Regions from separate parts of the Sporosarcina sp. P37 genome, predicted to be linked through region 3. Evidence: a T-box and tRNA genes for the amino acid it is inferred to sense, from the RefSeq annotation. Region 3 holds a T-box; the other regions hold tRNA genes.

Region 1 (2,236 bases), 800 kb from region 3:
TCCGCAAAAGCTACTGGGGTAGCTGGATTCGAACCAACGAGTGACGGAGTCAAAGTCCGTTGCCTTACCGCTTGGCTATACCCCATTAATGGGGCGGACGAGGGGAATCGAACCCCCGAATGTCGGAACCACAATCCGATGCGTTAACCACTTCGCCACGCCCGCCATGTTATAATCACTTATAGTAAAGAAATAAATGTTCAATATTTTCAGTTGTATGGGGCGGACGAGGGGAATCGAACCCCCGAATGTCGGAACCACAATCCGATGCGTTAACCACTTCGCCACGCCCGCCACAATAATTAATTTAAGGAAACAGGGGCAGTAGGAATCGAACCCACACCAAAGGTTTTGGAGACCTCTATTCTACCGTTGAACTATGCCCCTAAATGGTGGTGGGGGACGGATTCGAACCGCCGAACCCGGAGGGAGCGGATTTACAGTCCGCCGCGTTTAGCCACTTCGCTACCCCACCAAGAAGGATGCCGGCGAAAGGACTTGAACCCTCAACCTACTGATTACAAGTCAGTTGCTCTACCAATTGAGCTACACCGGCATATTAAATGGTGGCTCAGGACGGAATCGAACCGCCGACACAAGGATTTTCAGTCCTTTGCTCTACCGACTGAGCTACTGAGCCACTAATGGTATTTTGACAATGACGCTTGTAAAAGCGTATGTAATAAATGGCGGTCCCGACGGGAATCGAACCCGCGATCTCCTGCGTGACAGGCAGGCATGTTAACCGCTACACCACGGGACCTTGGTTGCGGGGGCAGGATTTGAACCTGCGACCTTTGGGTTATGAGCCCAACGAGCTACCACTGCTCCACCCCGCGACAATACTATTGAAATACATATGGTGGAGGATGACGGGCTCGAACCGCCGACCCCCTGCTTGTAAGGCAGGTGCTCTCCCAGCTGAGCTAATCCTCCTGGGTTAAATTGTTTTCGCTGCTAAGAAATATTAATTAAAATGGTGACCCCTACGGGATTCGAACCCGTGATACCGCCGTGAAAGGGCGGTGTCTTAACCGCTTGACCAAGGGGCCGTATAAAGTTGAGAGCGTATATGTGAATCTGGCGGAGAGCAAGGGATTCGAACCCTTGAGGCAGCGCAAACCGCCTACACGATTTCCAATCGTGCTCCTTCGGCCACTCGGACAGCTCTCCAATAATGGCTCCGCAGGTAAGATTCGAACTTACGACCGATCGGTTAACAGCCGATTGCTCTACCACTGAGCTACTGCGGAATAATATGAAATGGTATTATTGGTATGACACAAGTGACTTGATTCACAGACCAGCGACGTCCTACTCTCACAGGGGGAAACCCCCAACTACCATCGGCGCTAAAGAGCTTAACTTCCGTGTTCGGTATGGGAACGGGTGTGACCTCTTTGCCATCGTCACTGAACTGTTTTTAAAGCCATGATTATTATACCAAACTGAGTGGGAATGTCAAGTGTTTTTTCAACACTCTTTGTTCACTCAAAACTGAATAAAAGACATTGGGTATTTCAAGTAATTTCTTTTTATAATAGGTTAAGTCCTCGATCGATTAGTATCTGTCAGCTGCATACGTCGCCGTACTTCCACCCCAGACCTATCCACCTCATCATCTTTGAGGGATCTTACTTACTTGCGTAATGGGAAATCTCATCTTGAAGGGGGCTTCATGCTTAGATGCTTTCAGCATTTATCCCGTCCATACATAGCTACCCAGCGATGCCTTTGGCAAGACAACTGGTACACCAGCGGTATGTCCATCCCGGTCCTCTCGTACTAAGGACAGCTCTCCTCAAATTTCCTGCGCCCGCGACGGATAGGGACCGAACTGTCTCACGACGTTCTGAACCCAGCTCGCGTGCCGCTTTAATGGGCGAACAGCCCAACCCTTGGGACCGACTACAGCCCCAGGATGCGACGAGCCGACATCGAGGTGCCAAACCTCCCCGTCGATGTGGACTCTTGGGGGAGATAAGCCTGTTATCCCCGGGGTAGCTTTTATCCGTTGAGCGATGGCCCTTCCATGCGGAACCACCGGATCACTAAGTCCGTCTTTCGACCCTGCTCGACTTGTAGGTCTCGCAGTCAAGCTCCCTTATGCCTTTGCACTCTGCGAATGATGTCCAACCATTCTGAGGGAACCTTTGAGCGCCTCCGTTACTCTTTAGGAGGCGACCGCCCCAGTCAAACTGCCCACCTGACACTGTCTCCTGCCCGGATCACGGGC
Region 2 (2,236 bases), 1.1 Mb from region 3:
GAAAAAGAATTACGTGATATGGAGGAACGTTTGACTGAAACTGAAAGCGAAACAAATATTGTAAAAACTGCGCAGGAAGACGTGGGCGAATTGTCCATGTATGACAATCATCCCGCAGATATGGGAACAGAATTATATGAACGTGAAAAAGATATCGCACTCAATACACATGCGGAAGGCGAGCTGGAAAAGGTCCAGAAAGCGCTCCAGGCTATCAAGGATGGCACGTACGGAACTTGCGAGGTATGCGGCAAGGAAATACAGGCGGAGCGGTTAGAAGCCATCCCCTACACTACGGTGTGTATCGAGGATGCGCAAAAAGATGTCCCTGATGACAGGCCGGCAGAAGATGATCTGTTAATCATGGCGGAGCCTAATTCGTTCGCTGCCAGAAGACAAGGCGAGGCCAGGGATTATGAAGACAGCTTCCAGGAAATCGCAAAATCAGGAACTTCCGAAACGCCCTCAGACTTCATGGGCAATGAAAATCGTGATTATGAAGATCTATACGACGAAGAAAATGAAGATGGTGCGGAAGAATATGAGGAATTTGCAGTAACCGATATCACAGGTGAACCGGCCGGCATTGTCCACAATGAAGAAGTCGCCGAATATGAAGACGAACTGGATGAAGCCGGAATGGAATCTCCATTAGGCGATATCCCCTATCATAAAGGTGACAGCTATATCGATTCAAATAAAGACAAGTAACAAAAAAGGACATCCCTTGAAGCACTGTGATGTGCGGGGATGTCCTTTTGCCACCTTTTAGTATGCGAGCATGCGCAAAGCATAGTTTGCATTCTGGAAAGGCACCGTTAAGAATCCACTTTCCTTACTGCTTGATGCAGTAAAATTGACGAAACAAAAAAGGTATTGCACAGATGTGCAATACCTTTTTCAATATGACCCCTACGGGATTCGAACCCGTGATACCGCCGTGAAAGGGCGGTGTCTTAACCGCTTGACCAAGGGGCCTGAATATTATGGCGGAGAAGGAGGGATTCGAACCCTCGCGCCGCTTTCGCGACCTACACCCTTAGCAGGGGCGCCTCTTGAGCCACTTGAGTACTTCCCCATTAATAAAAATTGGCTCCGCAGGTAAGATTCGAACTTACGACCGATCGGTTAACAGCCGATTGCTCTACCACTGAGCTACTGCGGAATGGTGGGCCTAAGTGGACTCGAACCACCGACCTCACGCTTATCAGGCGTGCGCTCTAACCAGCTGAGCTATAGGCCCCTAATGGAGCGGGTGAAGGGAATCGAACCCTCATCATCAGCTTGGAAGGCTGAGGTTTTACCACTAAACTACACCCGCATTTATGGTGGCTCAGGACGGAATCGAACCGCCGACACAAGGATTTTCAGTCCTTTGCTCTACCGACTGAGCTACTGAGCCACTAATGGTATTTTGACAATGACGCTTGTAAAAGCGTATGTAATAAATGGCGGTCCCGACGGGAATCGAACCCGCGATCTCCTGCGTGACAGGCAGGCATGTTAACCGCTACACCACGGGACCTTGGTTGCGGGGGCAGGATTTGAACCTGCGACCTTTGGGTTATGAGCCCAACGAGCTACCACTGCTCCACCCCGCGATAATATAAATGTCTCTTGCTTACTTAACGACTTTATTATCTTAACATAATAACTTACTAAAGTAAAGCTAAAGTTTAAGTAAATATGGCGGAGGAAGAGGGATTCGAACCCCCGCGGGCTTTAACACCCCTGTCGGTTTTCAAGACCGATCCCTTCAGCCAGGCTTGGGTATTCCTCCGTGGTATAAGTAAACTGGTGGACCTTGCAGGACTCGAACCTGCGACCGGACGGTTATGAGCCGTCTGCTCTAACCAACTGAGCTAAAGGTCCTTAGATAGCGGCGGAGGGAGTCGAACCCACGACCTTACGGGTATGAACCGTATGCTCTAGCCAGCTGAGCTACACCGCCATAATTAGTCAGTCTTAAATTAATATTGGTGGAGCCTAACGGGATCGAACCGTTGACCTCCTGCGTGCAAGGCAGGCGCTCTCCCAGCTGAGCTAAGGCCCCAATAAGTGGTCGGGAAGACAGGATTCGAACCTGCGACCCCTTGGTCCCAAACCAAGTGCTCTACCAAGCTGAGCTACTTCCCGACAGTATATGAATAATGTTGTTTAAATTATGGCGCGCCCGGCAGGAGTCGAACCCACAACCTTCTGATCCGTAGTCAGACGCTCTATCCAATTGAGCTAC
Region 3 (2,236 bases):
GAAAAGGGGGAAGAAAAATGAATTTCAATTATGGCGGCGTTATTATGGATGTAATCAATGCAGAACAGGCAAAGGTAGCGGAGGCGGCAGGAGCGATTGCAGTCATGGCTTTGGAGCGGGTGCCTTCGGATATACGGGCAGCGGGCGGTGTAGCGCGTATGGCAGACCCGCGAATTGTAGAAGAAGTGCAACAGGCAGTATCCATCCCCGTAATGGCGAAAGCTCGGATCGGACATATTTCAGAAGCGCGTGTGTTGGAAGCGCTGGGTGTTGATTATATTGACGAAAGTGAAGTACTGACACCTGCCGATGATGAGTTCCATTTGCTGAAGAGTGACTTTAAAGTGCCATTTGTCTGTGGTGCGAGAAACCTTGGTGAAGCAGCAAGACGTTTGGGTGAGGGAGCTAAAATGCTCCGTACGAAAGGGGAGCCGGGCACGGGCAATATTGTGGAAGCTGTGCGTCACTTGCGCATGATCAATGCACAGGTGAGTAAAGTGGTGCATATGAGCACGGATGAATTGATGACGGAAGCACGTGATCTGGGTGCACCGTATGAAATATTGCTTGCTATTAAAGAAGCGGGCCGTCTGCCGGTCGTAAACTACTCAGCCGGGGGCGTCGCAACGCCAGCAGATGCAGCATTAATGATGGAACTTGGAGCGGACGGAGTATTCGTCGGGTCAGGAATTTTCAAATCAGATAACCCTGAGGCATTTGCCCGTGCAATTGTACAGGCAACGGCTAACTATCAGGATTATCAGCTGATTGCGGAACTTTCAAAGAACATTGGTGTACCGATGAAAGGTCTGGAAATCTCGAAGCTCTCAGAAAGTGAATTAATGGCGACCCGCAGCTCGTGAATTAGTGCGGAACCAGTACCCGGATTTGTCTGGGGATTGGATAGAAATCGTATAATATTGCAGACCCGCTGTTAGCGCAGGGATGGATCAACTCTTGGTTCCCATCGGCCCGTCAAAGGTGCCGCCCGTGTGCGCTGCAGCGGTTTTTTTCGCGTTACGGCTGCCTCGTGTTTCTTTGTATATCCTGCAGAAAAACGCACCATGTCCCTTGTCAATAGTCAGAATTTGTAGTATGGTATAATTAATTTCACATACATCACGATGATAGGAAGCAGTAGCGACAGTGTTTTTTTTAGAGAGCCGGCGGATGGTGTAAGCCGGTAAAAACCGTTGTGAATCCGTCCTGGAGTAGCAGAACTGAAATCAGTAGGTTGTGCCGGTCAGTTGAGCCGATATCTCAAACAAGTGGGCTGGCAATCAGTCAATTTGGGTGGCAACGCGGGTAGTTCTCGTCCCTATTTTAGGGGATGGAGGGCTTTTTTTATTGCTTTTTATTATCAGTGAGGTAATTACAAGGAGGCGGATGGAATGCTGGACAGTAAAGTATTGCGCGCGAATTTTGAAGAGGTAAAAGAAAAACTCAGCAAGCGCGGGGAAGATCTGACAGACTTTGAGAAGTTCGGCGGGCTGGACGAGAAGCGCCGCGAAATATTATCAAAAGTAGAAGTGCTGAAAGCGGAGCGCAACGAAGTATCACAGCAAGTTGCGCAAATGAAGCGCAACAAAGAAAATGCAGATGAAGTCATCGCGCGAATGAAGACAGTCGGTGAAGAAATCAAAGCATATGACCAGGAGCTTGCGAAAGTTGAAGAGGAATTGAATTATGTTCTTATGCGCATCCCAAATATTCCGCACGACAGTGTGCCAGTAGGGGACAGTGAAGATGATAATGTGGAAGTGCGCACATGGGGTGAGCTGCCGAAATTTGATTTCGAGCCAAAACCGCACTGGGAAATTGGAACAGATCTGCAGTTGCTCGACTTTGAACGTGCAGCAAAAGTAACTGGCAGCCGTTTTGTATTTTACCGCGGACTGGGTGCCCGACTGGAACGTGCACTAATCAACTTCATGCTTGATCTTCATCAGGAAGAGCACGGCTATGAGGAAATGCTGCCGCCTTATTTGGTAAACCGTACGAGTCTGACGGGAACAGGGCAACTGCCAAAGTTTGAGGAAGATGCATTCTTGATTGAAGAAGAAGACTACTTTTTGATCCCGACATCTGAAGTGCCGGTGACGAACTTCTATCGTGATGAAATTTTGGACGGTGCAAAGTTACCGATTGCTTTCACAGCATACAGCACAAATTTCCGTTCTGAAGCAGGATCAGCAGGACGTGATACACGCGGCCTGATTCGCCAGCATCAGTTCAA

The links. The T-box of region 3 lies ahead of serS (serine--tRNA ligase). A T-box ahead of a tRNA ligase gene usually reads a tRNA of that ligase, here a tRNA-Ser.
Region 1: it encodes a tRNA-Ser, which carries the amino acid that the T-box ahead of serS (serine--tRNA ligase) is inferred to sense. The anticodon was not compared.
Region 2: it encodes a tRNA-Ser, which carries the amino acid that the T-box ahead of serS (serine--tRNA ligase) is inferred to sense. The anticodon was not compared.

Annotation. Positions count from the first base shown of each region.
Region 1 covers NZ_CP015349.1:1,071,543-1,073,778, forward strand. Annotated here, with positions in the region: tRNA gene SporoP37_RS05620 (tRNA-Gly) at 1-5, opposite strand, end outside; tRNA gene SporoP37_RS05625 (tRNA-Gln) at 14-85, opposite strand; tRNA gene SporoP37_RS05630 (tRNA-His) at 90-165, opposite strand; tRNA gene SporoP37_RS05635 (tRNA-His) at 219-294, opposite strand; tRNA gene SporoP37_RS05640 (tRNA-Trp) at 317-387, opposite strand; tRNA gene SporoP37_RS05645 (tRNA-Tyr) at 391-475, opposite strand; tRNA gene SporoP37_RS05650 (tRNA-Thr) at 484-556, opposite strand; tRNA gene SporoP37_RS05655 (tRNA-Phe) at 565-640, opposite strand; tRNA gene SporoP37_RS05660 (tRNA-Asp) at 688-763, opposite strand; tRNA gene SporoP37_RS05665 (tRNA-Met) at 765-839, opposite strand; tRNA gene SporoP37_RS05670 (tRNA-Val) at 861-936, opposite strand; tRNA gene SporoP37_RS05675 (tRNA-Glu) at 978-1,052, opposite strand; tRNA gene SporoP37_RS05680 (tRNA-Ser) at 1,082-1,173, opposite strand; tRNA gene SporoP37_RS05685 (tRNA-Asn) at 1,179-1,253, opposite strand; rRNA gene rrf (5S ribosomal RNA) at 1,302-1,417, opposite strand; rRNA gene SporoP37_RS05695 (23S ribosomal RNA) at 1,542-2,236, opposite strand, start outside.
Region 2 covers NZ_CP015349.1:804,819-807,054, forward strand. Annotated here, with positions in the region: gene SporoP37_RS04215 (TraR/DksA C4-type zinc finger protein) at 1-711, shown strand, start outside; tRNA gene SporoP37_RS04220 (tRNA-Glu) at 907-978, opposite strand; tRNA gene SporoP37_RS04225 (tRNA-Ser) at 988-1,078, opposite strand; tRNA gene SporoP37_RS04230 (tRNA-Asn) at 1,091-1,165, opposite strand; tRNA gene SporoP37_RS04235 (tRNA-Ile) at 1,167-1,243, opposite strand; tRNA gene SporoP37_RS04240 (tRNA-Gly) at 1,248-1,321, opposite strand; tRNA gene SporoP37_RS04245 (tRNA-Phe) at 1,327-1,402, opposite strand; tRNA gene SporoP37_RS04250 (tRNA-Asp) at 1,450-1,525, opposite strand; tRNA gene SporoP37_RS04255 (tRNA-Met) at 1,527-1,601, opposite strand; tRNA gene SporoP37_RS04260 (tRNA-Ser) at 1,688-1,780, opposite strand; tRNA gene SporoP37_RS04265 (tRNA-Ile) at 1,796-1,872, opposite strand; tRNA gene SporoP37_RS04270 (tRNA-Met) at 1,878-1,951, opposite strand; tRNA gene SporoP37_RS04275 (tRNA-Ala) at 1,978-2,053, opposite strand; tRNA gene SporoP37_RS04280 (tRNA-Pro) at 2,060-2,136, opposite strand; tRNA gene SporoP37_RS04285 (tRNA-Arg) at 2,166-2,236, opposite strand, start outside.
Region 3 covers NZ_CP015349.1:1,870,100-1,872,335, forward strand. Annotated here, with positions in the region: gene pdxS (pyridoxal 5'-phosphate synthase lyase subunit PdxS) at 18-863, shown strand; T-box leader at 1,116-1,323, shown strand; gene serS (serine--tRNA ligase) at 1,392-2,236, shown strand, end outside.